DNA from 2 places in the Albidovulum salinarum genome. Region 1 is predicted to be linked to the other one. Evidence: riboswitches for the same ligand, from Rfam matches in the RefSeq annotation. Region 1 holds a riboswitch; the other holds the start of a gene.

Region 1 (14,528 bases):
AGGCCATGTCGACCGATCCGGGGTCGATCCAGGACTGGAACAGCGCCTCCATCTTCGCCGCGTCGATGAGGCCGGTGAAAAGCTCGATCTCCTGCGCCTCGCTCTCCAGCACATGCAGAATCGAGAGCCGGCCGAGATTGAGGTTCTTCAGGTCCTCCAGTTCCTCGCGGAACATGATCGAGCTGATCTGGCGATTGGCATAGACGAGCGTGAAGCGCGACCTCGGCTCGCGGGCGAGCACGGTCCGGATGATCGACAGGATGGGCGTGATGCCGGAGCCGCCGGCGAAGCCGAGGTAGTGCCGGGCCTGAGACGGCTCGATAGGTGCATGGAAGCGGCCCATCGGCGGCATCGCCTCCAGCACCGCGCCGACGGCCAGTTCCTCGTTCGCCCAGGTCGAGAAGGCGCCGCCCTCGACCCGCTTGATGCCGACGCGGAGCGTGCCGTCGTCGAGCCCCGAGCAGATCGAATAGGAGCGGCGCAGCTCCTCACCGTCGAAGGCGTGGCGGAAGGTGAGGTACTGGCCTTGCAGGAAGTGGAACGCGGCGCGGTCGGCCTCGCGCGGCGCAAGCGTCACCACCACCGCATCGCGGGTATCGTGGCGGAGGTCGGTGACGGTCAGGGGGTAGAAGCGCGCCATGCCGGGTCCGGCCTCCTCAGTGGCATTTGAAGTAGTCGAAGGGTTCAAGGCAATCCTTGCAGCGCCAGGCGGCCTTGCAGGGGGTGGAACCGAACTGGCTGATCCGCTCGGTACTGGCCGAGCCGCAGCGCGGGCAGGGCACCGTCAGGTTGGCACCGGAGAGCCGGGTCGCGCGGGCGATGGTGCGCCCGTCCGGCGCGGTGCCGTCGATCGGCGGGGCAATGCCGTAGGCGCGAAGCCTCTCGCGCCCCTCGGTGGAGATCCAGTCGGTCGACCAGGGCGGCGCGAGGCGGCGCTCGATGCGCAGGTCCGCGATGCCCTTTGCCCGCAGCATCGCCTCAATGTCGAGGTTGATCGCGGTCGTTGCGGGGCAGCCCGAATAGGTCGGCGTGACGGTGACGACGAGTGTCTCGCCCTGCCATTCCACGTCTCGGACGATGCCGAGATCGGTGACCGAGATCACCGGGATCTCCGGGTCGGGAACCTCGGCGAGCCAGCGCCAGATCTGGTCGGAGGCGGGCCGCATCGGCTTACCACACCGCGCCGGGATAGGCGCGCTGGAGAAACTGCATCTCGGCGAGAATGTAGCCCAGATGCTCGGTATGGATGCCGATCCGACCACCCTTATGGCTGAAATCGGTGTCAGGCGCGGTCAGGGTGGCGTCCGAGAGGACCTCGCCCACCGTCGCCTGCCAGACCGGCTTCAGCGCGGCGGGATCGGGGGCGACCCCGGCTTCCGCCATCGCGGCGTCGGTGGCGTCGGCAAGGAACATCTCGCCGGCATAGAGCCAGATGTCGTCGAGCGCGGCCTGCATCCGGCCATGACTCTCCTCGGTGCCGTCGCCGAGCCGGATCACCAGATCGGCGGAGCGTTCGAGGTGATAGGCGACCTCCTTCACCGCCTTCTCCGCGATCGCCGCCACCCGCGGATCGGCCGACTGGCAGAGCGCCGAGAGCATCGCATGGTGCCAGGCGTCGAACAGAAACTGCCGCATCAGGGTCTGGCCGAAATCGCCGTTCGGGCGCTCGACGAGAAGGAGGTTCCGGAACGCCCCGGCATCGCGCAGGAACGCCAGATCGTCCGCCGTCCGCCCCTTGCCCTCGACTTCCGCCGCGAGCCCGAGCCAGAGCTGGGTCTGGCCGATGAGGTCGAGCGCGGTATTGGCGAGCGCGATGTCCTCCTCCAGCACCGGCGCATGGCCGCACCATTCCGAGACCCGATGGCCGAGGATCAGCGTGTTGTCCCCCATCCGGGTGAGGAACTCGAACAGGTCAGCCTCGGCCATCACATGTGCCCCGCCTCGTCGGGAATGTCGAAGAAGGTCGGGTGGCGGTAGACTTTGGAATTCGACGGATCGAAGAGCGGCCCCTTCTCCGACGGCGCCGAGGCGACAATATCGTCGGACTTCACCGCCCAGATCGAGACGCCCTCGTTGCGCCGCGTATAGACGTCGCGGGCATGGCGGATCGCCATCTCGGCATCGGGCGCGTGCAGGCTGCCGACATGGCGGTGGTTGAGCCCGTGCTGACCGCGGATGAAGATTTCCCACAGGGGCCATTCGCTCGACATCATACCCTCCTCATTCGGCCGCGACGCCGCGATTGGCGGCCTTGCGCGCATGCGCCATCAGCCCCTCGCGGAACCACGCGCCGTCCTCCCAGGCCGTCACGCGGGCGGCCATGCGCTCCTTGTTGCAGGGGCCGTTGCCGGCAAGGACGGCGTAGAATTCCGCCCAGTCGGGTTCGGTGAAATCGTAGCCGCCCTTGTCCTCGTTCCATGTCAGATCCGGGTCGGGCACCGTGAGGCCGAGGTACTCGGCCTGCGGCACGGTCTGGTCGACGAATTTCTGCCGAAGCTCGTCATTGGTGTTGATCTTGATCTTCCAGGCCATCGACTGCGCCGAATGGACCGAGTCCTTGTCCGAGGGACCGAACATCATCAGCGAGGGATACCAGAACCGGTTCAGCGCATCCTGCGCCATCGCCTTCTGCGCAGGCGTGCCCTTCAGGCACATCTTGATCAGGATGTCGTAGCCCTGCCGCTGGTGGAAGCTCTCCTCCTTGCAGATGCGGATCATCGCGCGGGAGTAGGGCCCGTAGGAGGTGCGCTGCAGCGGCACCTGGTTCATGATCGCGGCCCCATCGACGAGCCAGCCGACCGCGCCGATATCGGCCCAGGTCAGCGTCGGGTAGTTGAAGATCGAGGAATACTTCATCGAGCCGTCATGGAGCTTCGCGATCAGCGCGTCGCGGCTCACCCCCAGCGTCTCGGCGGCGGAATAGAGGTAGAGCCCGTGGCCCGCCTCGTCCTGCACCTTGGCGAGCAGGATCGCCTTGCGCTCCAGCGTCGGCGCGCGCGTGATCCAGTTGCCTTCGGGAAGCTGGCCGACGATCTCGGAATGGGCGTGCTGGCCGATCTGGCGGATCAGCGTCCTTCGGTAGCCCTCTGGCATCCAGTCCTTCGGCTCGATCTTCTCGCCGGCCTCGATCCGGTCCTGAAAGGCCGCCTCCTCGGGCGTCATCTCCTCGCGGCTCTTCACCCGCTTCGCCTCGGTCTTGACCATCTGGGCGTACATCTTCGCCTCCCTTCAGGTGCGTTCGAGAATGAGCGCGATGCCCTGCCCGACACCGACGCACATCGTGCAGAGCGCATAGCGCCCATTGCGGCGGCGAAGCTCGTACATCGCGGTGGTGACCAGCCGGGCGCCGCTCATGCCCAGGGGATGGCCGAGCGCGATGGCGCCGCCATTGGGATTCACATGGGGTGCGTCGTCGGACAATCCAAGCTCGCGCAGGACCGCGAGCGCCTGCGCCGCGAAGGCCTCGTTGAGCTCGATCACATCCATCTGGCCGAGCGTCAGCCCGGCGCGGGCGAGCACCTTGCGCACCGCCGGCACCGGCCCGATCCCCATGACGCGCGGCTCCACCCCCGCCGCCGCCATCGCGACGATCCGCGCCTTCGGCGTCAGCCCCTGCTCCTTCGCCGCCTGTTCCGAAGCGACGATCAGTGCCGCCGCGCCATCGTTGACGCCCGAGGCATTGCCCGCCGTCACCGACAATTCCGGCCCGTTGATGCCCTTCAGCCGGGCGAGCTGCGCCGCGTCGGTTTCTGGCCGCGGATGCTCGTCGGCCGCGACGACGATCGGGGTGCCCCTCCGCTGCGAGATCTCGACCGGCACGATCTCCTCGGCGAAGCGCCGGGCCTCGGCAGCTTCGGCCCAGCGCCGCTGACTCCGGAGCGCGAAGGCGTCCTGATCTGCGCGGCTGATGCCGTACTCGGCGGCGACAGTGTCGGCGGTCTCGGGCATCGAATCGGTGCCGAAAGCCGCCGTCATCGCCGGATTTACGAAGCGCCAGCCGATCGTGGTGTCGTAGATCACGTTGGCGCGCGAGAACGCCGCCTCCGCCTTCGGCATCACGAAGGGCGCGCGGCTCATGCTCTCGACCCCGCCGGCAATCACCAGATCGCAATCGCCCGCCCGGATCGCGCGGGCCGCCATGCCGACCGCATCCATCCCCGAGCCGCAGAGCCGGTTGACCGTCGTCCCCGACACCGCGGCCGGCATCCCGGCGAGAAGCGCCGCCATCCGCGCGACGTTGCGGTTGTCCTCGCCCGCCTGGTTTGCGCAGCCATAGATGAGATCGTCGACCGCGGCCCAGTCGACGCCCGGATTGCGCGCCATCAGCGCCCGGAGCGGCAGCGCGGCAAGATCGTCGGCCCTGACCCCCGCCAGCGCCCCGCCGTAACGCCCGATCGGGGTGCGAACGGCATCGCAGATGAACGCCTCGGCCATTCCCGCCTCCTCCCGATCCGGGCCTCGCAGACCCCTTCTCATTCATTAACCGACCGGCCGGTCAGTTATAGAACGGTGCCCCATCACGGCCAAACGATTCGTTTCTTACCGGTTGCCGACGCGCCCCGGCATGCCGCCTAAACCTTTACGAAATCATGGCACGGAGCCGGGCAAAAGGGAAACGCGGCCGGCCGGCGCGGCAAGCCGGACGCGGAAACTTGAATGGACAGGCCCGCCCCCCGCCCCTAGCATCGTCGCACAGCCTCAGGAGGATCCCATGCCCTTGCCGCTCGCCCCGATCGCCGGTTTCGCCATCCGCTACGGCGCGCTCGCCGTCGCCGCCTACGGGCTTCGCCGCGCGCTGCGCAAGGGCCGCACCGACCAGCGGGCCGAGGATGCGCTCGACGACATGGACGAAGGCCTCGCCGTCCACCGTCCGCAGGACCGCGGCCAGACCAATGCCGCGGCGCGGTTCCGCCGGGTGATCCGCTTCGGCGGCACCGCGGTGGAGATCGACGCCGCCGCCTTGGGCCGTTTCCGGCTCCGCAAGGTCTGAGCGCCCGGAATGCGGCTCTATCATTCGCCGACGACGCCCTTCGGGCGCAAGGTCGTGGTCGCCCTCCACGAGACCGGCCAGACCGCCGATGTCGAGATCGTTCCCGCGACCGGCGGGCCGCTCGACCCCGGCTCGCTGCCGGTGGCGCAGAATCCGCTCGGCAAGATCCCCGCGCTCGAACGCGACGACGGGCCGGCGCTTTACGACAGCCGGGTGATCTGCCGCTATCTCGACGCGCGCTCGGACGGCCGGCTCTACCCGCCCGAGCCGCGCCTGTGGGAGGTTCTGACGCTCGAGGCCACCGCCGACGGGATCCTCGATGCGGCGATCCTGATGCTCTACGAGTCGCGGCTGAGGCCCGAGGACAAGCGCTACGAGGCCTGGACCGAGGCGCAATGGGCCAAGATCGCCCGCGCGCTCGACACGCTCGAGGCGCGCTGGATGGATCATCTCGGCGGTCCCGTCGACATGGGCCAGATCGCCGCCGCCTGCGCGCTATCCTATCTCGACTTCCGCCACGGCGAGCGCGACTGGCGCGCCGGCCGTCCGCGACTCGCGGCCTGGCACGACGGCTTCGCCCGGCGCGCCAGCATGGCCGCGACCGAGCCGCAGGGCTGAGGCCGCGGCCGGCGCGCGCCGAATCCACCGCGATGCGTGCCCCGCGCCCCTGCAGCGGTTGCGTCACAGTGCCGCGTTGCGCCCGATTGTCCGCTGGACGGGCTTGAATTTGGCCGCTAATAACCGCCCGGGAAGGCTGCGGGAGACTGCGGCCCGTTCGTCGCAGGGCCGGTCATCCGGTCAGGAAAGGGAGAATGTTTCCGTGTCCCAAGCAGAAGACCATACCGGCACGAGGAGGGATTTCCTCTATTACGCCACCGCCGGGGCCGGCGCGGTTGCGGGCGGCGCAGCCGTCTGGACCCTCGTCGACCAGATGAACCCCTCCGCCGACGTCCAGGCGCTGTCGTCGATCTTCGTCGACATCTCGGGCGTCGAGACCGGCACCCAGCTCACCGTGAAGTGGCGCGGCAAGCCGGTCTTCATCCGCCGGCGCACCGCGGAAGAGATCGAGGCCGCCCGTGCCGTCGACGTGAGCGAGCTCGTCGATGCCGACGCGCGCAACGCCAACGGCACGGCCGGGGCGCCCGCGACCGACGAGAACCGATCCATGGACGAGGCCGGCGAATGGCTGGTGATGATGGGCGTCTGCACCCATCTCGGCTGCGTGCCGCTCGGCGACGGCGCCGGCGACTTCGGCGGCTGGTTCTGCCCCTGCCACGGGTCGCACTATGACACGTCGGGCCGCATCCGCCGCGGTCCCGCGCCCGAGAACCTGCCGGTTCCGACCGCGGCCTTCACCGACGAAACCACGATCAAGCTGGGCTGAGGGGACTGACCATGGCTGGTATTCCGCACGACCATTACGAGCCCAAGACGGGCTTCGAGCAGTGGCTTCACCGCCGCCTGCCGATCGTCAGCCTCGCCTATGACACGCTGATGATTCCGACGCCGAAGAACCTCAACTGGTGGTGGATCTGGGGCATCGTCCTTGCCTTCTGCCTCGTTCTTCAGATCGTCACCGGCATCGTTCTCGCGATGCATTACACGCCGCATGTCGACAAGGCCTTTGCCTCGGTCGAGCACATCATGCGCAACGTGAACGGCGGCCACATGCTGCGCTACATTCACGCCAACGGCGCCTCGCTGTTCTTCCTCGCCGTCTACATCCACATCTTCCGCGGCCTCTTCTACGGCTCCTACAAGGCCCCGCGCGAGATCACCTGGATCGTCGGCATCCTGATCTTCCTCGCGATGATGGGCACCGCCTTCATGGGCTACGTGCTTCCCTGGGGCCAGATGTCGTTCTGGGGCGCCACGGTGATCACCGGCCTCTTCGGCGCTATTCCGGGCATCGGCGAGCCGATCCAGACCTGGCTCCTCGGCGGGCCGGCCGTGGAAAACGCGACGCTGAACCGCTTCTTCTCGCTCCACTACCTCTTGCCCTTCGTCATCGCGGCGCTGGTCGCGGTGCACATCTGGGCGTTCCACACCACGGGTAACAACAACCCGACCGGTGTCGAGGTCCGCCGCGGCTCCAAGGCCGAGGCTGAGAAGGACACGCTGCCGTTCTGGCCGTATTTCGTGATCAAGGACCTCTTCGCGCTCGGCGTCGTTCTGCTGGTCTTCTTCGCGATTGTCGGCTTCATGCCGAACTATCTCGGCCACCCGGACAACTACATCCCCGCGAACCCGCTGGCGACGCCCGCGCATATCGTGCCGGAATGGTACTTCCTGCCGTTCTACGCGATCCTGCGCGCCTTCACCGGCGACGTCTGGCTGGTGCAGCTGGTGCAGTTCATCACCTTTGGCATCGTCGACGCGAAGTTCTTCGGCGTGATCGCGATGTTCGGGTCGATCGCGGTCATGGCGATCGTGCCGTGGCTCGACACCTCCTCGGTGCGCTCGGGCCAGTACCGGCCGATGTTCCGCTGGTGGTTCTACCTCCTGATCATCGACTTCGTCGTGCTGATGTGGGTGGGCGCGCAGCCGGCCGAGGGGATCTACACCTGGATCTCGCTCATCGCCTCTGCCTACTGGTTCGCCTACTTCCTCGTCATCCTGCCGCTTCTTGGCGTGATCGAGAAGCCGACCGCCCAGCCGGCGACGATCGAGGACGACTTCAACGCGCATTACGGCGCCAAGGCCCACGTGGCCGAGTGACGGAAAGGACCGATTGAGATGCTGAGGAAAATCGCAATCACGGCGGCCTCCGTCCTGGCGCTTTCGGGCGCGGCCCTCGCGGCCGGCGGCGGCGAGCAGCATATCGAGGACGTGGCCTTCTCCTTCGAGGGCCCGTTCGGGAAATATGACGAGCACCAGCTCCAGCGCGGGCTGCAGGTCTATACCGAGGTCTGCGCCGGCTGCCACGGCATGAAGCTGGTGCCGATCCGCTCGCTGTCCGACGAGGGCGGGCCGCATCTGCCGGAAGACCAGGTGCGCGCCTATGCCACCCAGTTCACCGCGATCGACAAGGACACCGGAGAGGAGCGCGAGGCCACGCCGAACGACTTCTTCCCGAAATCCGCGCTGGAGAACGCGCCCGACCTGAGCCTGATGGCGAAGGCGCGGGCGGGCTTCCACGGGCCCTACGGCACCGGCATCAACCAGTTCCTCCGCGGCATCGGCGGCCCGGAATACATCGTCTCGATCCTCACCGGCTATACCGGCCATGAGGTCGAGCAGGCCGGGACGACGTTCTATGAGAATTCCGCTTTCCCGGGCGGGCTGATCGCGATGAGCCCGCCGCTCGCGGACGGGCAGGTCGAATATGCCGACGGGCACGACAACTCGGCTCATCACATGGCCGAGGATGTCGCGGCCTTCCTGATGTGGGCGGCCGAGCCGAAGATGATGGCACGCAAGCAGGCGGGCTTCGTCGCGGTGCTGTTCATCGGGCTTCTGACCGTGCTTCTCTATCTGACCAACAAGCGGCTCTGGGCGCCCCACAAGGGCAAGAAGAAGGTCCAGGCCTGACACGGTGGCGCCGGGGGCGCTGCCCCCGGACCCCCGGGGTATTGGGGCAATGAAGAAGATATGGCGCGTCCCTTCGGGGGCGCGTTTTCATTTTCCGAGATAGGCGGCGAGCGCGGGCGGCGGGCTGTCGAGGAGCGCGGCGGTCGGGCGGGGCGGATGCGCGATGCCCCCGGCAACGACGATCGTCTCCGGCGCGAATCGGCGGGCGTCGTCGGGATCGTGGCTGACCATCAGCACCGTGGCGCCGGTCTCGGCGGCGATCTCGGCCACGAGGTCGAGCATCTCGGCCTTGAGCGCGGGGCCGAGGGCGGCGAAGGGCTCGTCGAGCAGCATCAGGGGCCGGGCACGCAGGAGCGCGCGGGCGAGCGCCACCCGGCTCTGCTGGCCGCCCGAGAGTCTGGCGGGCCGACGCGCCTCGAGCCCGGCGAGGCCGGTGCGCTCCAACGCGCGGGTAACGGCGGCACGTTCGGCGGGCGAGAGACGGAGGTCGGGGCGCAGGCCGAGGCCGACGTTCTCGGCCACGGTCAGGTGGGGAAAGAGGTTCTGGTCCTGAAACAGGATCGAGAGCGGCCGGCGCGCCGGCGGCTGCCGGGTGATGTCGGCACCGTTCCAGAGGACGCGGCCGCTGGCGGCGGGGTAGAAGCCCGCGATCACCGACAGAAGCGTCGACTTGCCGGCGCCGGAGGGGCCGATCACCGCGACGCGGGCGCCGGCGGCGACGCTGAAATCGGCGGTGAGCTGGAAGTCGTCCTGAGTGATGACGAGGGTGTCAAGCCTGAGCATCGGCGCGGCCTCCGCGGTCGAGGATCCAGAAGAGCGCAAGGCTGAGGGCAAGGAGCAGCACCGCCGCGCCGGCGGCGTCGGCCATGCGGTAGGCGCCCATCAGCCGGTAGAGTTGCAAGGGCAACGTCGCCCTCTCGGCATCGGCGAAGAGCGCGATGACGCCGAGATCGCCCATCGAGAGCGCCGCCGTCAGCCCGGCGGCGAAGCCGAGCGGATGGCGCAGCCGCGGCAGGGTGAGGTAGCGGAGCCGCGCGGCGCCGGAGAGCCCGAGGCTTTCCGCGAGTCGCCCGTAACCGGTTTCGAGATCGCGCGCGGCGGGGATCAGGGCCCGCAGGCAGAAGGGCAGCGCCATCACCGCGTTGACGGCGGCGGTGACCGGCAGGGCAAGCGCGGCGGGGCTCGCGAGCCCGCGGAGGAGCAGAAAGAGGCCGGTGCCGATGACGAGCGCCGAGGTCGCGAGGGGCAGCATGCCAATGGTTTCGAGGAGCCGCCCCTTGGTCCGGGCGATGGCGAGCGCGAGCGGCAGCGCTAGGAGGAGCGCGAGGAGCGTCGAGGCGAGCGCTACGAGAAGCGAGCGCAGGGCGGCCTCCCAGACCGGGGCGGGGAGCGTCGCGAGGCGTGGCAGGCCCGCGAGGATCACGGCGGCGAGGGGCGCGAGGAGAAAGAGGCTCGCGACCGAGATCGCGGCGGCGTCCTGCAGCTTCAAGGGAAGCGTCGCCGCATCGGGCCGGGCGAGCGCACGGTCAAGGCCGGCGCCGAAGCCCGCGGGCAGGGTGAGGCGGGCGGCGGCGAGCGTCGCCGTGGCGCAGAGCGCGAGCTGCAGGCTCGCGAGCTGAGCGGCGCGGCCGAGGTCGAAATCGAAGCGGAACGCCTGGTAGATCGCAAGCTCGACCGTCGTCGCCTTCGGGCCGCCGCCGAGTGTCAGCGCGACCGCGAAACTGGTGAGGCAGATCAGGAAGATGGTGACGAAGATGCCGGGGCCGAGCGCGCGCAGCATCGGCCGTTCCAGATGGCGGGATATGTCGGTGCTGGAAAAGCCGAGCGCGGCGGCGAGGCGGAAGCGCTCGGCCGGGATCCCGCGCCAGCCCTGAAGGAGGAGCCGCACCGCGAGGGGCAGGTTGAGAAAGACATGGGCGAGGACGACGCCCGACAGCCCGTAGATCGAGACCCGCTCCGCCCCCAGCGCGGCGAGCGCGTCGTTCAGGAGCCCGGCGCGACCGAAGATCGCGAGGATCCCCATCACCGCGACGATCACCGGCAGGATGAAGGGGGCGCCAAGGAGCGTGATGAGGACGCCCCGGCCGGGAAACCGGCGCCGGGCCAGCGCGCGCGCGACGGGGATGGCAAGGAGGAGGCTAAGGGCCGCCGAAAGGGCCGCCTGGGTCACGGTGAAGCGCAGCGCCGCCCAATCGGCCGGCCCGAGGCTGCCGAGCCCCCCGGCGCGGTGGATCACCGCACCGAGTGTGCCGAGCGTGAGCGCGAGGATCAGCGTCGCCGCGATCCCAGCACCGGCGCCGAGGCCGAGGCTCAACGGCTGAGCGCGGTCTGCCATTCGGCAAGTGCCGCGTCGCGGATCGCGGCGGCCTCGGTAGCGGAATAGAGCAGGCTTTTTTCCGGCCGAATCAGGGTCTCGAAACCCTTGGGCAGGCCGGCCGCCGGGGTGACGGCCGGGTACATCCAGTTGGTTTCCGGTATGAGCGACTGGAACGCGTCTGAGGTCATGAAGGCGAGGAAGCGGTCGGCCAGCGCGCCCTGGTCGGTGCCGGCGAGCTTCGCGGCGACCTCGACCTGCAGGTAATGGCCTTCGGTGAAGGGGGCCGCCGCCTTGGTGTCGTCGCTCTCGGCGATCAGGTGATAGGCGGGCGAGGTGGTGTAGGAGAGCACCATGTCGGCCTCGCCCTCGAGGAAGAGCCCATAGGCCTCCGACCAGCCCGGCGTCACCGTGACGATATTGTCGGCGAGCCCCGCCCAGATCTCGGGCGCGCGCTCGCCATAGGCCTGCTTGACCCAGTAGAGAAGCCCGAGGCCGGGGGTGGAGGAGCGCGGATCCTCGATCACGATTGTCAGGTCGGAGGCGGCGAGCGCCTCGAAATCGGCCGGGACAGTCTCGGTTTTCGTTCTGTCGTAGACGAAGGCGAACTGGCCCCAGTCATAGGGCACGAAGATGGGGTCGGCCCAGTCGATGGGCAGGCTCCAGCTCACGTCGAGCGCCGGGTGGTCGGCGAAGAGCCCGCTTTCGGCGGCTTTCGCGGTGAGGTTGGTGTCGAGCCCGAGCACGATGTCGGCCTCGGTGCTGTCGCCTTCGAGGAGCACGCGCGCAAGCAGCGCCGCGCCGTCGCCGGACGCGACGAAGTTGAGGTCGCAGCCGCACTCGGCCTCAAAGGCGGCCTCGACCTGCGGTCCCGGCCCCCATTCGGAGACGAAGCTGTCATAGGTGTAGACGGTCAGCACGGGCTTGTCCTGCGCGGCGGCGGTGGTGGCGCACAGGAGACCCGCGATCATCAGGGAATGTCTCATCTCTCATCCTCCAATGGTCAGGCGGGCGGAGATGGTGGTGGCGCGGGGCCGGACCTTCCCTCCGCCGGTCTTAACCGGTTCAGGTTCTACGGGTTCGCGTCGCCGCATCTCAGCCCTGGATCGAGGGCACCCCGAGGTGGGGCGCACCATAGCGCCGGCGGGGCCCGGCGCAAGCGGAAACGCGAAGGGAGGGGCGCTGCCCCTCGCCCTGGATCAGATCCGGGGCTCACCCCGGGATATTTCGGGCAAGATGAAGGGGCGGGGCGGGAGAATGCTTGAGCGGGGGCGCGGGCTTCGCTATGCCGCGAAGGCAAAGGAGCCCGCCCATGAGCCTCAACACGTTCGGACATCTCTTCCGCGTCACCACCTGGGGCGAGAGCCACGGGCCGGCGCTTGGCGCGACGGTCGACGGCTGCCCGCCGGGCGTGGCGGTCGACGAGGCGATGCTTCAGCACTGGCTCGACCGCAGGAAGCCCGGGCAGTCGAAGTACACGACCCAGCGGCGCGAGCCGGATGCGGTGCGCATTCTCTCCGGCGTCTTCGAGGGGCGGACCACCGGGACGCCGGTGCAGCTGATGATCGAGAACACCGACCAGCGCTCGAAGGATTACGGCGAGATCGCGCAGCGGTTCCGCCCCGGTCATGCCGACATAACCTACTGGCAGAAATACGGGATCCGCGACCCGCGCGGCGGCGGGCGCTCCTCGGCCCGCGAGACGGCGGCGCGGGTGGCGGCCGGCGGCGTCGCGCGCGAGGTGCTGAAGCTGCTCGCGCCCGAGGTCCGGATCACGGGCTACATGGTGCAGATGGGTCGGCTCAGGGCCGACCGCGACCGCTTCGACATGGCGGAGGTGGAGAACAACCCGTTCTGGTGCCCCGATGCCGCTGCGGCGTCGATCTGGGCCGGGCATCTCGACGAACTCAGGAAGTCCGGCAATTCGGTGGGCGCGGTGGTCGAGGTCGTGGCCTCGGGCGTACCGGCGGGGCTCGGCGCGCCGGTCTACGGCAAGCTCGACACCGAGCTGGCCGCCGCGATGATGTCGATCAACGCGGTGAAGGGCGTCGAGATCGGCGCCGGCATGGCGGCGGCGGAACTGACCGGCGTCGAGAATGCCGACGAGATCTTCATGGGCAATGACGGGCGCCCGGCCTATTCCTCGAACCATGCCGGCGGCATCCTTGGCGGCATCTCGACCGGGCAGGACGTCGTGGTGCGCTTCGCGGTGAAGCCGACCTCCTCGATCCTGACGCCGCGCAAGACGATCTCGATCTCCGGCGAGGAAAGCGAGATCGTCACCAAGGGCCGTCACGATCCCTGTGTCGGCATCCGCGCTGTGCCGGTGGGAGAGGCGATGATGGCCTGCGTGATCCTCGACCACCTGCTTCTGGACCGGGCGCAGACCGGCGGCGCGCGGGGCCCGATCGGGGCGTCGTGAGGCGGTAGCGGGCGGGCGAGGGAAGGGGCCGGCCGCGTGCGCCCGGCCCCGCCTGCGGTCAGATCTGTTTTTCCGGCATGAACACCCGCAGGCCGTTCAGGTCCGCGCTGATCCGGATCTGGCAGGTGAGGCGCGAGCGATGCGGATCGGGGTCATAGGCGAAGTCGAGCATGTCGGCCTCGATCGCTTGCTTGGCCGGAAGCCGGTCCACCCAAACCGGATCCACATAGACATGACAGGTCGAGCACGCGCAGGCGCCGCCACAGTCGGCCTCGATGCCGCGTACGCCGTTGTCGCGCGCCCCTTCCATGACCGTGCTGCCGTCCGGCACCTCGACGATGTGCTCCGCACCTCCGAACTCGATGTAAGTGATTTTCGCCATGGCTTGTCCTCCGTTGGCTGCGCCTATTGCCCGTGCATCCGCCGCTTGCGGTCGCGGGTTTCCCGCGTTGCCTCCTCCGAACCGTCGTGGAAGGTGCCGAACCACTTGTCCCAGGGCATTTCAGAATTGCCGTAGTTGCACTCGTAGTAGCGGTGATGGAGCTGGTGAAAGAAGGCGCCGATCAAAAACCGCGACTTGTCCTTCACCCAGATCCCCTCGTAGCCCGAATGCGACGAGGCCGCGCCGAGGAGGAGCCAGTAGGTGAGGAAGAGGAAATGCACCGGATGGGCGGGCAGGACCGCGAGCAGCAATAGCGCGCTGAAATAGGCGGCGCTTTCCACCGGATGCATCGAGTTGCCGGACCACGGGCCGGGATTGACGTTGCGGTGATGCACCGAATGGACGTGGCGGTAGAGCGGCGGCCAGTGGATCAGCCGGTGGATGACGTAGAAATGCAGGCTCTGCCACAGCGCCAGCAGCGGGAAGACGAGCACGAACCAGACCGGATGTTCGGCGAAGCCCAGCGTCGGCAGCGTGCCGTTGGCATAGAGCCAGCGGAACACGACCTCGTAGGCGGAGACGATCGGCACCGCCGAGGCGAGGTTGTAGAACATGTTGTCGGCAAGCTGCGAGTTGAACTTGTAAAGCGCGTTCTTGCGCTTCGACATCGGGCGCGGGTCGTATTTCAGCCGCTTGCCCTGGCCGTCGATCCCATAGAACCAGTAGTGCAGCCCGCCGGCGACCACGATCAGCGAAAGGTAGTTGCGCAAGAGCACCCAGCCGATCCAGCCGGGCTGGAAGGTGGCCTGCTCTGCGGTCACCGGTTGCAGCCAGAAGGCGACCACGAAGGCGAACGCGAGGAACATCGAGCGGTCGGAGACCTGCAGGT
Region 2 (14,528 bases), on a different contig from region 1:
GCTCCGCCATGCCGAAGACCGGGGTCGAGGGCCGCGCCATGTCGCGCGGCGGCATCAGGCCCGCGAGATGCGCGGCGCGGCCCGCCTCGACGGCGAGCGCGAAGGCGCGGGCCATCGCGACCGGATCGGCGGCCTTGGCGACGGCGGTGTTGAGGAGCACCGCGTCATAGCCCATCTCCATCGCCTCGGCCGCCTGGCTCGGCGCGCCGAGCCCGGCGTCGATCACCAGCGGCACGCCCGGAAACGCCGCCCGCATCGCCCGGAGCCCCTCGCGGTTGCGCAGGCCCTGGCCGGAGCCGATCGGCGCGCCCCAGGGCATCAGCACCTCGCAGCCCGCCGCGAGCAGGCGTTCGCCGGCGATCAAGTCCTCGGTCGTGTAGGGAAAGACCGCGAAACCGTCGGCGGCGAGGATCCGCGCCGCCTCGACGAGGCCGAAGACATCGGGTTGCAAGGTGTCGGCATGGCCGATCACCTCGAGCTTGATCCAGTTGGTGCCGAAAAGCTCGCGCGCCATGTGGGCGGTGGTCACCGCCTCCTTCACGCTGTGGCAGCCGGCGGTGTTGGGCAGGATCCGGCAGCCCGAGGCGCGGATCAGGTCACGGAAGGCGCCGCCGCCCGGTCCCTCGCGGCGGAGCGAGACGGTGATGACCTCGGCCCCGGCGGCGGATATGGCCTCGGCGAGGACCGCGGGCGAGGGGTATTGCGCCGTGCCGAGCATCAGGCGCGAGGAAAGCGCGGTGCCGTAGACCATCTCAGCCTCCCTGCATCGGCGACAACACTTCGACCTTCACACCGTCGGTGAGCGTGGTCGCGGCGCGGCAGGGGACCGGCACGAAGACGCCGTCGAGCGCGGTGGCGACGGCGCGAGGCGGGTAGCCCTGCTCCTCGACGAGCTCGGCCAGCGTCGTCGCGCGGACCTCGACGGGCTCGCCGTTCAGTTCAAGACGCATGGCGGGTCTCCTGGTAAAGCGTGGCGGCCAGGTCCTCGGCCAGCGCGGGGGCGAGGAGGAAGCCGTGGCGGTAAAGGCCGTTGAGGTGGATCCGGCCGTTGCGCTCGACGATCCGGGGGATGTTGTCGGGATAGGCCGGGCGCAGGCCGGCGCCGGTCTCGATCACGCGGGCCTCGGCGAAGGCGGGATGGAGCGCGTAGGCGGCCGACAAGAGCTCCATCGTGGCGCGCGCGGAGATCGGGCCGGGATCGTCGCTCTCGACCATCGTGGCGCCGATGAGGAAGCGGCCGCCCGCGCGCGGGACGACGTAGCAGGGAAAGCGCGGATGGAGGAGCCGGACGGTGCGGGTGAGCGTCACCTCGGGCGCCTCCACGAGAAGCATCTCGCCCCGGACCGCGCGCAGTTCGGGCAGGGCGTCGCGCGCCGCGAGGCCGCGGCAGTCGATCACCTGACCCCGCGGTTCCGCATCAGTGCCGAGGCGCAGCGCGACGCCCATCGCGGCGAGCCGCGCCCTGAGCGCGGCCAGAGCCGCGCGCGGGTCCATATGCGCCTCGTCGGCATAGTGGAACCCTTCGGCGAAACGCCCGGCGAGGTCGGGCTCGAGGCTGCCGGGATCGGCGGGCGCGTGGCCCCTTGTGGCGCGGGCGAAGCGGTGGAGTTCGGCCCGGTCGCGCGGCGGGGCGACGACGAGCGTGCCGCGCCGGACGACGCCCGGCACGCGCGCCGCCCACCAATCGACCGCGCGGCGACCGTTTTCGACGACGCAAAGGGGCGCGCTCTCGCCCTCGCAGAAGGGCGCGAGCATGCCGCCGGCATACCAGGAGGCGCCCTGCGGATCGGGCGCGGGGTCGATCACCTCGACCCGCGCGCCGCGTTCGGCCAGCATCGTCGCGGCGCAAAGCCCCGCGACGCCGGCCCCGAGGACCGAGAACATCATTCCGCGACGTCCAGGTACAGTTCGCCGCCCTCGCGGAACTTCTCGGCCATCCGCGCCATGCCGGCGGCCTTCTCGGCCTCGGCGCGGATGTCGTGGCTGATCCGCATCGAGCAGAACTTCGGCCCGCACATGGAGCAGAAATGCGCGACCTTGTGGGCCTCCTTCGGCATCGTCTCGTCATGGAAGGCGCGGGCGGTGTCGGGGTCGAGCGAGAGGTTGAACTGGTCCTCCCAGCGGAACTCGAACCGGGCGCGGGAAAGCGCGTCGTCGCGCGCCTGCGCGCCGGGATGGCCCTTGGCGAGGTCGGCGGCATGGGCGGCGAGCTTGTAGGTGATCACCCCGGTCTTGACGTCGTCGCGGTCGGGCAGGCCGAGATGCTCCTTCGGAGTGACGTAGCACAGCATCGCGGTGCCGAACCAGCCGATCATCGCGGCGCCGATGGCGCTGGTGATGTGGTCGTAGCCCGGCGCGATGTCGGTCGTGAGCGGCCCGAGCGTGTAGAACGGCGCCTCGTGGCAATGGTGAAGCTGCTTGTCCATGTTGGCCTTGATCTTGTGCATTGGCACGTGGCCCGGCCCCTCGATCATCACCTGGCAGTCATTGGCCCAGGCGATCTTCGTCAGCTCCCCGAGCGTTTCCAGTTCGGCGAACTGTGCCGCGTCGTTGGCATCCGCGATCGAGCCGGGGCGCAGGCCGTCGCCAAGGCTGAAGCTGACGTCATAGGCCCGCGCGATGTCGCAGATCTCGTCGAAATGCTCGTAAAGGAAGCTCTCGCGATGATGGTGCAGGCACCACTTGGCCATGATCGAGCCGCCGCGGCTGACGATGCCGGTCACCCGGCTCGCGGTCATCGGGATCATGTGGAGCCGCACCCCGGCATGGATCGTGAAATAGTCGACGCCCTGCTCGGCCTGTTCGATCAGCGTGTCGCGGAACACCTCCCAGTTCAGGTCCTCGGCGATGCCGCCGACCTTCTCCAGCGCCTGGTAGAGCGGCACCGTGCCGATCGGCACCGGCGCGTTGCGCAGGATCCAGTCGCGGATGTTGTGGATGTTGCGGCCCGTCGAGAGGTCCATGACCGTGTCGGCGCCCCAGCGGATCGCCCAGACCATCTTGTCGACCTCCTCCTCCATCGAGGAGGTGACGGCGGAGTTGCCGATATTGGCGTTGATCTTCACGAGGAAGTTGCGGCCGATGATCATCGGCTCGAGCTCGGGGTGGTTGACGTTCGCGGGGATGATCGCGCGGCCGGCGGCGATCTCGCGGCGGACGAAGTCGGGGGTCACGAGGTCGGGGATCGACGCGCCGAAATCCATCCCGTCGCGGGCGGCGTGCCAGGCCTCCATGCGGCCGAGGTTCTCGCGGATTGCGACGAACTCCATCTCGGGGGTGATCACGCCGGCGCGGGCGCTCGCCATCTGCGTGACCGCGCGGCCGTCCTTGCCGCGCAGCGGCTGGCGGCGGGAGGGGAAGGCCGGCACCAGCCGCGCGCCCTCGGCAAAGCCGTTGTCGACGGCGGTGACTTCGCGGCCCGCGTAGGCTTCGAGGTCGTCGCGGGGTGCGAGCCAGTTGCGGACGACGGGCAGGCCCGTCGCGATGTCGGTCGCGGTGGCGGGATCGGTGTAGGGGCCGGAGCTGTCGTAGACCGTCAGCGACGCCTCGCCGCCGCCGACCGCGATCCGCCGCATCGGCACGCGGATGTCATGGATCTGGCCGGGGACATGGATCTTGCAGGAAGCGGGCAGGGCGCCGGTGGTGATCCGGGGCGGAGTGGTGGGCGTGGTCATGGCGTCTCCTCAAGTGCACTCGATGAGACCCAAGCAACACATGAGGCAGAAAGGGACCGCTTCGGCCCGGTTGGCGGGCCACACGGCCCAAAGAGGCCGGATGGCACCCTTCGGTCTTCCTACGCCAGCATCAACTGGGTCAGGTTCAAAGGGTCGCGTCACCGCATGGTCGCCCATGCTGTCAGCCTCTCAGTCCCCTAGGCGGGACTCCCCTGACGTATCGGCACGTTATGCGCGTCGCCGAGCGGGCGTCAAGCGCCGTCGTGCGGGCTCGCGCGCCCGGTTCCGCTCCGTCGTCGGATGACGATGGTGCGGGGCTTGGCGGCGCGGATCGAGAGGAGCAGGGCAAGGGTCAGTGGCAGGAGGAACATGACCCGCGCGCCGTACCGGTGCGCCGGCTCGGACAGGCCGCCGCAGACCGCGGCGTTCACGACGATGCCGAAGAGAACCAGAACCGTCATCGTGCGAAGTTCCGCCGGCCTGCGGCGGTCGAGGCACATGCCGGCAAGGGCGAGCGCGGACAGTAGGTAGACCGTGCCGTGGAGCCACGCGAGGGGCGCGAGCCATTGGCGATCCGGGCCGGACAGGCGGCCCGCGCCCAGACCCGCGGATGGCCCGCTTGGGTCGGGCATGGCCAGAAGCGCCTCGGTGGGGATGGTCATGTCGATGCGGAAATAGCCGATCTGGGTCGCCACGTTGCGCAGCAGCGCCAAGACGAGGCCTGCGGGGGCGCTCCGCGCGACATCCGCGAGGAACCGCAACTGTTCGTGCGATATCGCCTGCTGCGTCTCGACCGGTAGGCGGCGCAGGGAGCCGAGTTCCCGGCTCTGGGCGAAGATGATGTTCGGGGCATCGAACCGCTTCGGGTCCGCGCCCGCCTGCAGCGCGTCGAAGAGCGCGCAGGTCGCTAGGTCCGGGTCCGGGCAGTGCGCGGCGAGATAGCGGCGTCCGGGGCCGTCGTCGATGAGCCGCGCGGTAACGAAGGGCAGGTAGTGGGCGGTCTTCTTCTCGAACCGCTCGACCGCGTAGCCGAAGACCAGCCGCTCGGCAACGCCGGTCCCGACGAGGAGCCCGATGAGGCCGAGGGCGGTCCACCACCGGCGGCCCGCCGTCGCGGGCGAAAGCAGGAGTCCGACGGGCAGGATCACCGCGGCCATCAGGAGGTGCGACGGATGGACGAGGATGGCCGCGAGCGCGTGCGCGGTCGCGGCCAGTCGGTCGATCCGGTCCATCCGTGGCCAGAAAGCGCAAAGTGCCGCGAGCATCAGGATCAGGACCGGCGCGAAGATGTCCGGCATCAGGAACGCGACATAGAACGGCGCCGATCCGAGGCAGGCCGCGGCGAGCGCGACCGCGGTCAGGTTCGGGGGATGCGGCGCGACAGCGTCCACCGGGCGGAGCTGCCGGACGACGACCCGGACCGCGAGCCAGAGCAGGCCGAGGTTGAGCAGGATCATCCCGCCGGAGCCGGCCGCCCGGATCATGCCCGCGAGCAAGAGGGCGTAGATCGCCGAGCGGCTGGCGTTGACGACGCGGTCCTGTGCGGGGGCCGAGCCGGGCTCCGCTCCGGCGCCTGCCGGTGTGGCCGTTGCCGGGGCGTCCGCGGGCAGGCCGAGCGACGAAAGGATGCTCTCGCCCTGTTCGAGAAAGCCGATGGTGTCGTAGTAGAAAAGCGGCGGCCCGTTGGCGAGCCAGACCGAAAGGCAGAGCGCGGCGGCAAGGAGACTCCAGAGCGCGCGGCGCGTCGTCTCCGACGCCGGAGCGGTCCTGTCCTTGCTCCTTCGGACCATGTGCCTGCGGTTCCCGGCGGTCATCGGTGCGGCCTTGCGGGTTGCCTCGAACGGGTAGCACCGACTGCCGTCAGATGCGTATGCCATTATCGGGGAAAGGTTTTGCGGCGGGCAAGTGGTCTCGGGGGGCGCACAGCGGTTTCCGGACGCGACATGGCAAACGGGAAAGACGCCTGTTCCGGAAACGTGCCCATGCGTGTACCATCGGCGCACAATCCGTCGCGATTCTTAAGGGGTCGCGACCTCCGGCCAGACTGGGACGGGCGCGAATGCAGGATCGGTTGACCACTGCCCCGAAGCGCCCGGCGATCCCGGATCGGATCGCGTGTTTGGGCCATGTCGTGTCAGTTGGTGCGGAGAGGGCGTGTGGTTGCCCCGGCGAAGGAAAGGGGCGGCGATGCGGCTTCTTGTGACCGGCAGCGAGGGTCTCGTGGGGCGCTGGTTTTCGGACGCGCTTCGAGCGGGCGGGCATGATGTCGTCGATTACGACATCCTGCTCGGAGACGACATTCGCGACCTCGGTGCCCTCGACCACGCGATGCGCGGCTGCGAGGGGGTTGTCCATCTGGCGGCGATATCCCGCGTCATGTGGGGCGAAACCCATCCGCGTCTTTGCCACGAAGTCAACGTCGGCGGGACAGCTTCCCTCCTGGCGGCCGTGGCCCGGCAGCGCCAGGCGCCCTGGCTCCTCTTCGCCAGCTCGCGCGAGGTTTACGGCGATCCCTTGTTCTTGCCGGTGATGGAAGGCGCGGCGATCCGCCCGGTCAATCACTACGGCCGCAGCAAGGTCGAGGGCGAGCTTCTCGTCGAGGCCGCCCGAGCCACCGGGCTGCACTGCGCGATCCTCCGGCTCTCCAACGTCTACGGTGGCTTGAACGACCATCCGGACCGTGCCGTGCCATCGTTCCTGTGGCGCGCGCTCGCGGGCGAGGAGCTGCAGGTTTCGGGCTCCGACATGGTGCTCGACTTCGTCCATGTCGAGGATTGCGTGAAGGGGCTGATGACCGCGGCACGGATGCTCTCGGATGGCGCCGCATCGCTGCCGACCGTGCATCTGGCGAGCGGGGTGCCGACGACGCTGCTCGACCTCGCCGAGACCGCGGTCGACACCGCAGGCTCCGCATCGACCGTGAAAGTGGCGGACAGGCGGAGCTACGACGTGCGCGGTTTCGTCGGCGATCCCTCCCGCGCCCTGGAAGTTCTGGGCTGGCGCGCCGGGATCACGCTCGACGCTGGCCTGCGGCGGTTCCGGGACGACATGATCGCGCTCGGCCGGCCGCTCGCGGCGGTGCCGGTGCCGGTCGACGTGCCGCCCGGTGTGGCCGGTGAACGCCGGAATGTTTTGAGTGGTGCATTGGATTGAGGGTCGGCGCGAATTGAGTTCAGGACATTACGGAATGGCGCCGGCAGCGGGTCGCCGCGATCCGCGTGACGCCTGTCGGCCGGATCGGCGCCGATAGGCCGATGGCGACCCGGATCCTCGATATCGGAATTGCCGAGGCGGGCGGGGAATGGACCGGTCTCGACGGCTACGACCGGGCGCTCTTCCTGATCCGGCTCGGTGCCCGGCCGCTTGGCATGGTGACGGTGCCGGTTCGCGACGGGGCGGTCGCGCGCGGCACTGTTCACCGCGCGATCGGCCCGGCGATCCGCCGCGAGCTGGCCGTGGAACTGGCGCGCCGCTCCCATTTTTCGCCGCCACAAGGGTCGGTCCGCTCGGCGACCATCGCGATCTGCACGCGGGATCGGCCGGACGATCTGAGCCGCGCGCTCGCCGCTCTGACGTCATTCGCGGATCTCGGCCAGGAGATCCTCGTCGTCGACAACTGCCCGTCCACGGAGGCGACCCGCCAGCTGGTCGCCGGCTTCCCGTCGGTCCGCTATGTGCTCGAACCGGTCAAGGGCCTCGACAACGCCCGCAACCGGGCACTGACGGAGGCGCGCGGCGAGGTCGTTGCCTTCATCGACGACGATGCCGTGGCCGAGGCGGGCTGGCTCGATGCGCTGCTCAGAGGCTTCGAGGACCCGCGCGTCGCCTGCGTGACCGGCCTGACGATGCCGCTGGAACTGGAGACCGAGGCGCAGGAGGTGTTCGAAGCCCTCGCCGGGTTTTCACGGCGGGGCTTCGCTCGCAGGACGTTCTCCTCGCCGCCGACCCATCCGCTCGCGACCGGAGGCATCGGCGCGGGTGCCAACATGGCGATCCGCCGCGACCTTCTGCACTCGATCGGCCCGTTCGACCCGGCGCTGGATGCTGGAACGCCGACGAAGTCGGGGGGCGACCACGAATACATGACCCGCATCCTGCGCGCCGGCCACCACATCGTCTACGAGCCGGGCGCGGTCAACTGGCACCGCCATCGCCGGAGCTGGGAGGAGCTCGTCGCGACCATGCAGGGCTACGGCGTCGGGGTCTATGCCGGATGGACCCGCGCGTTCCTCGTCGACCACGACTGGGGCGTGTTCCGCCGCGCGCTGGGCTGGTTCCGCCACGAACAGCTGCCGGCACTGGTCCGCGCGACCTTTGCCCCCTCGAAGGACCGGCCGCGCGACCTTCTCTGGGCGGAACTGCGGGGCTGCTGGCAAGGCCCCTTCGCCTATCTCCGGGCGCGGCGGCAGGCAGCGGGCGGAGCGACACTTGACTGAGCCGTGGCCGGAGATCAGCGTCGTCATCCCGACCCATGCGCGCCGCGGCCAGCTTCTGCGCACGCTCGAGGCGCTGGAGCGCCAGAGCCTGGAACCGTCGCGGTTCGAGGTCATCGTCGCGCTCGACGCGGCCGCCGACGGGACCGCCGCCGCGCTCGCGGAGCGCGGCTGGCGGTTCGATCTGCGCCAGGCCGAATCCGCGCGGCGCGCGGCGGGCGCCGCCCGCAATGCCGGCGCGGCGATCGCGCGGGCCGGGCGTCTGGTCTTTCTCGACGACGACATCATCGTCGGCGCCGGTTTCCTCGCGGCGCATCTTCGGGTGGCGGGCGATGACCCGGCCGTTGTCGTGGTCGGGCAGTCGGCCCCGGCCATCGCCGGGGACGGGCTCTTCGCCGAGGCGCTGCGGCGGTGGTGGACCGACCGGTTCCATGCGCTGTCGGCGCCGGATCACCGGTTCGCCTATTCCGACGTCATGAGCGGCAACCTCTCGATTGACCGTGCCCTGTTCGAGCGCCTTGGCGGCTTCGATACGACCCTCGATTGCCGGGAGGACTACGAGCTCGGCTACCGGCTGGTCGCGGCGGGAGCGAGGATTCGATACGCGGCCGACGCGCACGGCCTGCATCACGACACGAGCGATCTGCGGCGGAGTTTCGACCGGGCCCGCGCGGAAGGGCGGGCCGATGTTGCCATCGCGCGCAAGCATCCCGAGCTGTTTCCCTTCCTGCTCGCCGCCGAGATGACGGCGCCGGGCGTCCGGGCATGGCTTTTGCGCCAGTCGGTGTTCCGGCTGGCCGGGCCGGCGCGGCTCGCGGCGGCGGGGCTGGGCGCGCTCCTGCCGGTCTTCGAGGCGGCCGGGCTTCGCCGCACCTGGCACCGGGGCAGCCGCATGGTGCGGACCCATGCCTATCATCGCAGCGTGGCCGAGGCTCTTGGCGGGCAGCGCGAGCTTGATGCGCTCGCCGGGCGCGCGGCCGAGGCGGCGCGGGCGCAGGTGCCGCCGGTCCTCGGGATCGAGCTCTCCGGGGGCATCGAGGCCGTGCGGCGGCAGTTCGTGGAGAGCGGCCCCCTCGCGTTCGAGCTGCGGCTCGGGGGCAAGCCCGTTGCGCGGGTCGGCGCGCAACCCGGCCTCGTGGTGCCGGGTCTGCGGCAGTTCGATGCCGCTCTGGACGCGCGCATCCGCGACTGGGCGCCCGGTGTCATGGCGGCGGAGCGGATGCCGCCCCTGCCGGATGAGCCGCTGGAGGCGCAGGGGGATCCGGCCGAGCGTGACGCGGATGCCGGGACGGCGCTGGCGGAGCTTGACCTCGCCGACTGGCGCTTCACGCCCCGAGGCGGCGGGGCCGGTTATCCCCTGCGCGTGCTGGTGCGCCGCGGTGCCCGGCCCCTCGGCTGGATTTCCCTCGATGAGCCGCCGCCGGCGGGGGCGCTCATGGTCGCGCTGCGGGACGGCGTGGTGCGCGATGCGGCGATCTGCGAGCGGTTTTTGGCGGATGCGGTGACCGCCACGGCGCCGGGGTCCGATCCCGTGCCGCTTACGGTGGTGGTCTGCACGCGCGACCGGACTGAGCGGCTGCAACGGTGCCTCGCCGCGATCGCGGGGCTGGACCATCCGGATTTCGAGGTCATAGTCGTCGACAACGCGCCGGCCACGGAGGCCACGGCGCGGCTCGTCGCGGCGCTGCCCGATGTCCGCTACGTCCGCGAGGGCCGGCCGGGCCTCGACTGGGCGCGCAACCGCGGACTTGCCGAGGCGCGGACCGACATCGTAGCCTTCACCGACGATGATACGGAGGTGGACCGGCATTGGCTTTCGGGCATTTCGGCCGCATACGCCGACCCGGAGGTCGCGGCGGTGACGGGGCTGGTCCTGCCGATGTCGCTCGGGACGGCGGCGGAGCGTTATTTCGAGAATGTCTATGGTGGCATGGGCAAGGGATTTGACCCGGTGACCTGGCGCTGGACGGACCTCAGCCCGCGCGCGATGCTCTGGGCCAACCGCTTTGGCGTCGGCGCCAACATGGCGTTCCGCCGCTCGGCGCTGAACGGGATCGGCGGCTTCGACCCGGCGCTGGATGTCGGCACGGCGACCCGCGGCGGCGGCGATCTCGAGATGTTCCACCGGGTCGTGCGCCGTGGTGGCGCGCTCGCCTACACGCCCTCGGCTGTCGTCTGGCACGAGCACCGGAGCGGCATGGGCGCGCTGCGCGACCAGATGCGCGACAACGGGTCGGGCTTCGCGGCCTATCTTCTCGCCGTGGGCCGGAGCCGCGCGGTCGGCCGGGCGACGCTTCTGGCCTTCGCCGTGCGCGACTGGATCTGGGGCTGGCTCCTCCGCCGTCTGATCTGGCCGCAAGGGAGCTGCCGGCGCCTCACGCTGGCCGAGCTGTCGGGCCTCTTCCGGGCTCCGGGACGATACCGGCGGGCGCGGATCACGGCGCGCCGGCAGGGGGCGACGGACGACCCGGCCGCGCCGCTCGCGGAGGGGCGCGAGGCATGAGGGTTCCGGACCGCAGGTCGATACGGCACATGCTCGACGTGATCGGCGTGCTGGTCGCGCGGGACCAGAAGGCGCGCTACCAGAGCACGGCGATGGGCGTTTTCTGGGCGGTCGTGAGCCCCGCGCTGTTCCTCATGACCTTCTATGTCCTCTTCAAGGTCATGCTGCCCCTGAACATACCCAACTACGCCTCGCACCTCTTCATCGCGCTCATCCTCTGGACCTGGTTCCAGACCACGACGATGGAGGCGGTGGGGACCATCGTCGGCAATCCCGGCCTGGTGAACCAACCGCGCTTTCCCGTCGCCGCGTTGCCGCTGGCCGCCACGGTGTCGAACTTCGTGACGCTGCTTCTCACGCTTCCGCTGCTGGTCGTGATCCTGTGGGTCGAGGGCGCGAACCTCGGGCCGGCGCTCGTCGCGCTGCCGCTCCTGACGCTTTGCCAGTTCGTGTTCGTCCTCAGCATGGCCTATTTCGTCTCGGCGCTGAACGTGGTCTTCCGCGACCTGCAGTACATCGTGCCGATCCTCTTGCAGTTCGGGTATTTCACCACGCCGATCTTCTATTCCTCCGACGCGTTGCCCGAGCGCGCGCGGCAGATCCTCTCGCTCAACCCGATGCTTCAGATCATCGAGGCCCACCGCAGCGTCCTGATCTACGGCGAATGGCCGGACTGGCGCGCGATCGGCATCCTGCTCGTGGCCTCGCTCGTCCTGCTGGCGCTGACCTACCGCTTCTTCCGCGGCGCCAGCCTGCGATTCCTGGAGGAGATCTGACCCCGTGACCGCGCTGCGCGCCGAAGGACTGCAAAAGAGCTTCCGCCATCAGGGTGCGGAAGCGCCGCGTACCTTCCGGCGCTGGGTCGAGGGTGGCTGGCGGACGCGACCGCGCGGCGAGATGATCCGCGCGCTCGACGATGTGAGCCTGGAGGTGGCGCCGGGCGAGATGCTTGGCGTCATCGGCCGCAACGGCGCAGGCAAGTCGACGCTCCTGCGGCTGCTCGGCGGGGTGATGCAGCCGGACCGGGGGCGGGTGATCGCCGCCGCGCCGGTCAATGGCCTCTTGGCGCTCAACACCGGCATGCATCCGGAGCTGACCGGGCGCGAGAATATCGTGATCAACGGCGTGCTCTCGGGCCTTCTCAAGGAGGAGGTCCGCGCGCGGTCCGACAGCATCATCGCTTTCGCGGAGATGCAGGACCATATCGACGACCCCGTCCGCACCTACAGCAGCGGGATGAAGGTGCGGCTCGGCTTCTCGGTCGCGGTGCATGTCGAGCCGAAGATCCTCCTGATCGACGAGGTGCTCGCGGTCGGCGACCTCGAGTTCCAGAAGAAGTGCCTGAGGCGCATCGCCGAATTCAAGGAAAACGGCTGTGCGATCGTTCTCATCAGCCATGACCTTGGACAGGTCCGGCGGGTCTGCGACCGGGTTCTGTGGCTCGACCGCGGGGCGGTCCGGGCGATCGGCGCGCCCGACAGCGTCGTCTCCGCCTATGAGGGCGAAAGCAGTGGCGTGGCCAACATGGACGGCTGGGGCGAGGTTGCGGGCGTCACCTTGCGCGACCCTGCCGGGGTGGGGATCGAGACGCTCGCGCCGGGTGCCGGCCTAACGATCGGGGTCGCGCTGCGTGCGCTGCGGCCGATTTCCCGGCCGCAAGTCGGCATCACGATCGCCGATGCCTCGGGGCATGTTTGCTTCGAGGCCGACAGCCTAACCGATGGCGTCGATATGCCCGATCTCACCGGCAACGCAGACCTGTCGATCGAGATCGCGCGCCTCGATCTCACGCCGGGGCACTACACGGTCAACGTCGGCCTGCGGCCCGGCGGCAGCGACCCGTCGCAATCGAGCCACTGGAGCGCCTGTCCGCTCACCATCGCGGGCGACGCCCGTCCGAACGGCATGCTCAACCCGCCGCGGCGCTGGCAGGTCGCAGGCGGGTGACGCGCGGGCACAGGGTCAGGGCTCGGAGAGGAAGGCGAAGGGCCGCTCGCCGTTCTGGATCAGATCGCGAAGGTCGGTGCGCGGCCCGGCCCTGTCCCGAACCAGCGAGACGATCTTCTGGCGGTGCACCATGCGCAACTCGCGGGAGCGGAACCACAAGGGGTTGAGCAGGTAGGATTCCACCAGCAGCCGGGCGATGGTCCGGTAATCCCGGTTGCGCGCGAAGGCGGTCAGCAGCCATCCGTTCAGGAGCGTGCGGGCGTCGGCGAAGCAGCGACGGGGCGTGTCGGGAAACTCCGCCCGGATATCGTCCATCACCGCGCGGACGGCGTTGAGCTGCCGGCGCGGCTCGCGCTGGGACATGCCCTGCTCGACAAGCCGGTAGCCGACGAGGAAGCGCGGCACGAGAATTGGCGCCTGCCGGGCGGCGAGGCGCAGGACCAGCTTCCAGTCCTCGGCGCCCTGGACGCCGCGCACGCGCAAGGACGGGTCGAAGCTGCCGGCCTCGACAACCGCGGCGCGTCGAAACAGCGAGGCGCTGCCGCAGCCGACCGAGTTCAGCGTCAGGAGCCCCTCGAAGTCGTGGCGCGGCTCGTGGCGCCACGGCGGGGCCGGGATCAGGCGGTTCGCGGTGTCGACGCGAAGCAGGTAGGCATAAGCGAAGGGTGCCTCGGGATGATCGTCCAGCGCCACCTTCAGGCTCGCGAGGAAGTCCGGGTGCCAGAGGTCATCGGCGTCGAGAAAGGCGACGTATCTGCCCTTCGCCTCGTCCAGCCCGCGATTGCGCGCCGCCGCGAGGCCGCGGTTCTCCTGCGTCACCATGCGGAAGCGGGCGTCGGAGGCGAGAATGGGGGCCATGATCGCCTCAAGGTCGTCGGTCGAGCCGTCATTGACAACGATCACCTCGTAGTCGCAGCCGCGCTGGGCGCGGACGGAGCGGATCGTGTCCCGGATGGACCAGCCGGAGTTGTGCGCGGGAATGACAACGCTGATCAAGTCGCCGTTCATGCTCGATCGTCCATCTGGTCCTTGCCGGTGCCTTCGGGAAGGAATCGCGTAAGCTTTTCTAAGCGACTTCCGGCGGCCGATCCAATCCATTTCAGATCGGCCTTCGACCGGGGCGCGGCTGTCCGCTCAGGTCTGCTGCGGCGGCAGGTCGGCGCCCGCGAACCGCAGGTGGCCCTCTTTCACCCAGACCCGGCAGCCCTCGGCCCCGGCGACGGCGGAGAGCCCGGCCCCGATCGGCAGGCGCAGCCACGACCACGGTGTGAAGCCTTCGCCGCCTTCCAGGAATCCACCGTCCAGGCACAGGATCTCCAGGCCGCCGGCGGGTGCCATCTCGACCGCCGCGCCGGGTGCCCATTGCTCGATCCGGACGCATTCGCGGGCGTCTTCGTGCAGAATGGCGCTGCGCACGCCCGGCCTGCCGGGAGGCGCCTGCAGATCCAGCGCGCGCGTGTCGACCGTGACCTTCCGCCGGTCGTCGGGCGCGAACTGCCAGAGCTTGACGAATATGGTGCAGCCCGGCGCGGAGCCGGGCGTGTGGCGCGACGTCGGCGGGTTGCGGACGTAGCTGCCCGCCGGGAAGTCGCCTTGCTCGTCCTGGAATACGCCGTCGAGGACGAGGAATTCCTCGCCGCCGTCATGGGTGTGCGGCGAAAACCGGCTGCCCGGAGCGAAGCGGACAATCGTGGTCGCTCGCGCGACCTCGTCGCCGATCCGGTCGAGCATCTTGCGCTCGACGCCGGGCATCGGCGAGGGGGTCCAGTCCATCCGATTGGCATGGACCGCGACGCGGAGGCCGAAATCTGCGTTGAGTTCCATCGGGCTTCTCCCTGTGTGCCCGCACGGGGCAGGGCGCGCGCGATTGGCCGCCCGTCGCGGTGGCGCCGGCAGCCGCTTCTGTCTGCGCCGCGGTCAGGTGTCGCGCATCACGTTGACCGAGCATTCCGCATGGCGCACGACGCGCGC

Evidence for each region. Region 1 has a riboswitch for thiamine pyrophosphate ahead of thiB (thiamine ABC transporter substrate binding subunit). Riboswitches for the same ligand answer to the same signal wherever they lie in the genome.
Region 2: another riboswitch for thiamine pyrophosphate. It lies ahead of thiC (phosphomethylpyrimidine synthase ThiC); the one in region 1 lies ahead of thiB (thiamine ABC transporter substrate binding subunit).

The regions. Positions count from the first base shown of each region.
Region 1 is NZ_JAOVQO010000007.1:181,718-196,245, reverse strand. It holds gene OEZ60_RS09455 (2Fe-2S iron-sulfur cluster-binding protein) at 1-640, opposite strand, end outside; gene paaD (1,2-phenylacetyl-CoA epoxidase subunit PaaD) at 657-1,166, opposite strand; gene paaC (1,2-phenylacetyl-CoA epoxidase subunit PaaC) at 1,171-1,926, opposite strand; gene paaB (1,2-phenylacetyl-CoA epoxidase subunit PaaB) at 1,926-2,210, opposite strand; gene paaA (1,2-phenylacetyl-CoA epoxidase subunit PaaA) at 2,221-3,216, opposite strand; gene pcaF (3-oxoadipyl-CoA thiolase) at 3,229-4,434, opposite strand; gene OEZ60_RS09425 (hypothetical protein) at 4,712-4,990, shown strand; gene OEZ60_RS09420 (glutathione S-transferase) at 5,000-5,608, shown strand; gene petA (ubiquinol-cytochrome c reductase iron-sulfur subunit) at 5,811-6,374, shown strand; gene petB (cytochrome b) at 6,386-7,708, shown strand; gene OEZ60_RS09405 (cytochrome c1) at 7,727-8,521, shown strand; gene OEZ60_RS09400 (thiamine ABC transporter ATP-binding protein) at 8,609-9,304, opposite strand; gene OEZ60_RS09395 (ABC transporter permease family protein) at 9,291-10,856, opposite strand; gene thiB (thiamine ABC transporter substrate binding subunit) at 10,832-11,821, opposite strand; TPP riboswitch at 11,861-11,965, opposite strand; gene aroC (chorismate synthase) at 12,148-13,257, shown strand; gene OEZ60_RS09380 (2Fe-2S iron-sulfur cluster-binding protein) at 13,316-13,639, opposite strand; gene OEZ60_RS09375 (sterol desaturase family protein) at 13,663-14,528, opposite strand, start outside.
Region 2 is NZ_JAOVQO010000004.1:200,131-214,658, reverse strand. It holds gene OEZ60_RS05865 (thiazole synthase) at 1-751, opposite strand, end outside; gene thiS (sulfur carrier protein ThiS) at 753-950, opposite strand; gene OEZ60_RS05855 (FAD-dependent oxidoreductase) at 940-1,884, opposite strand; gene thiC (phosphomethylpyrimidine synthase ThiC) at 1,884-3,674, opposite strand; TPP riboswitch at 3,774-3,898, opposite strand; gene OEZ60_RS05845 (hypothetical protein) at 3,926-5,551, opposite strand; gene OEZ60_RS05840 (NAD-dependent epimerase/dehydratase family protein) at 5,862-6,827, shown strand; gene OEZ60_RS05835 (glycosyltransferase family 2 protein) at 6,929-8,110, shown strand; gene OEZ60_RS05830 (glycosyltransferase) at 8,103-10,610, shown strand; gene OEZ60_RS05825 (ABC transporter permease) at 10,607-11,386, shown strand; gene OEZ60_RS05820 (ABC transporter ATP-binding protein) at 11,391-12,557, shown strand; gene OEZ60_RS05815 (glycosyltransferase family 2 protein) at 12,573-13,565, opposite strand; gene OEZ60_RS05810 (cupin domain-containing protein) at 13,692-14,381, opposite strand; gene OEZ60_RS05805 (universal stress protein) at 14,475-14,528, opposite strand, start outside.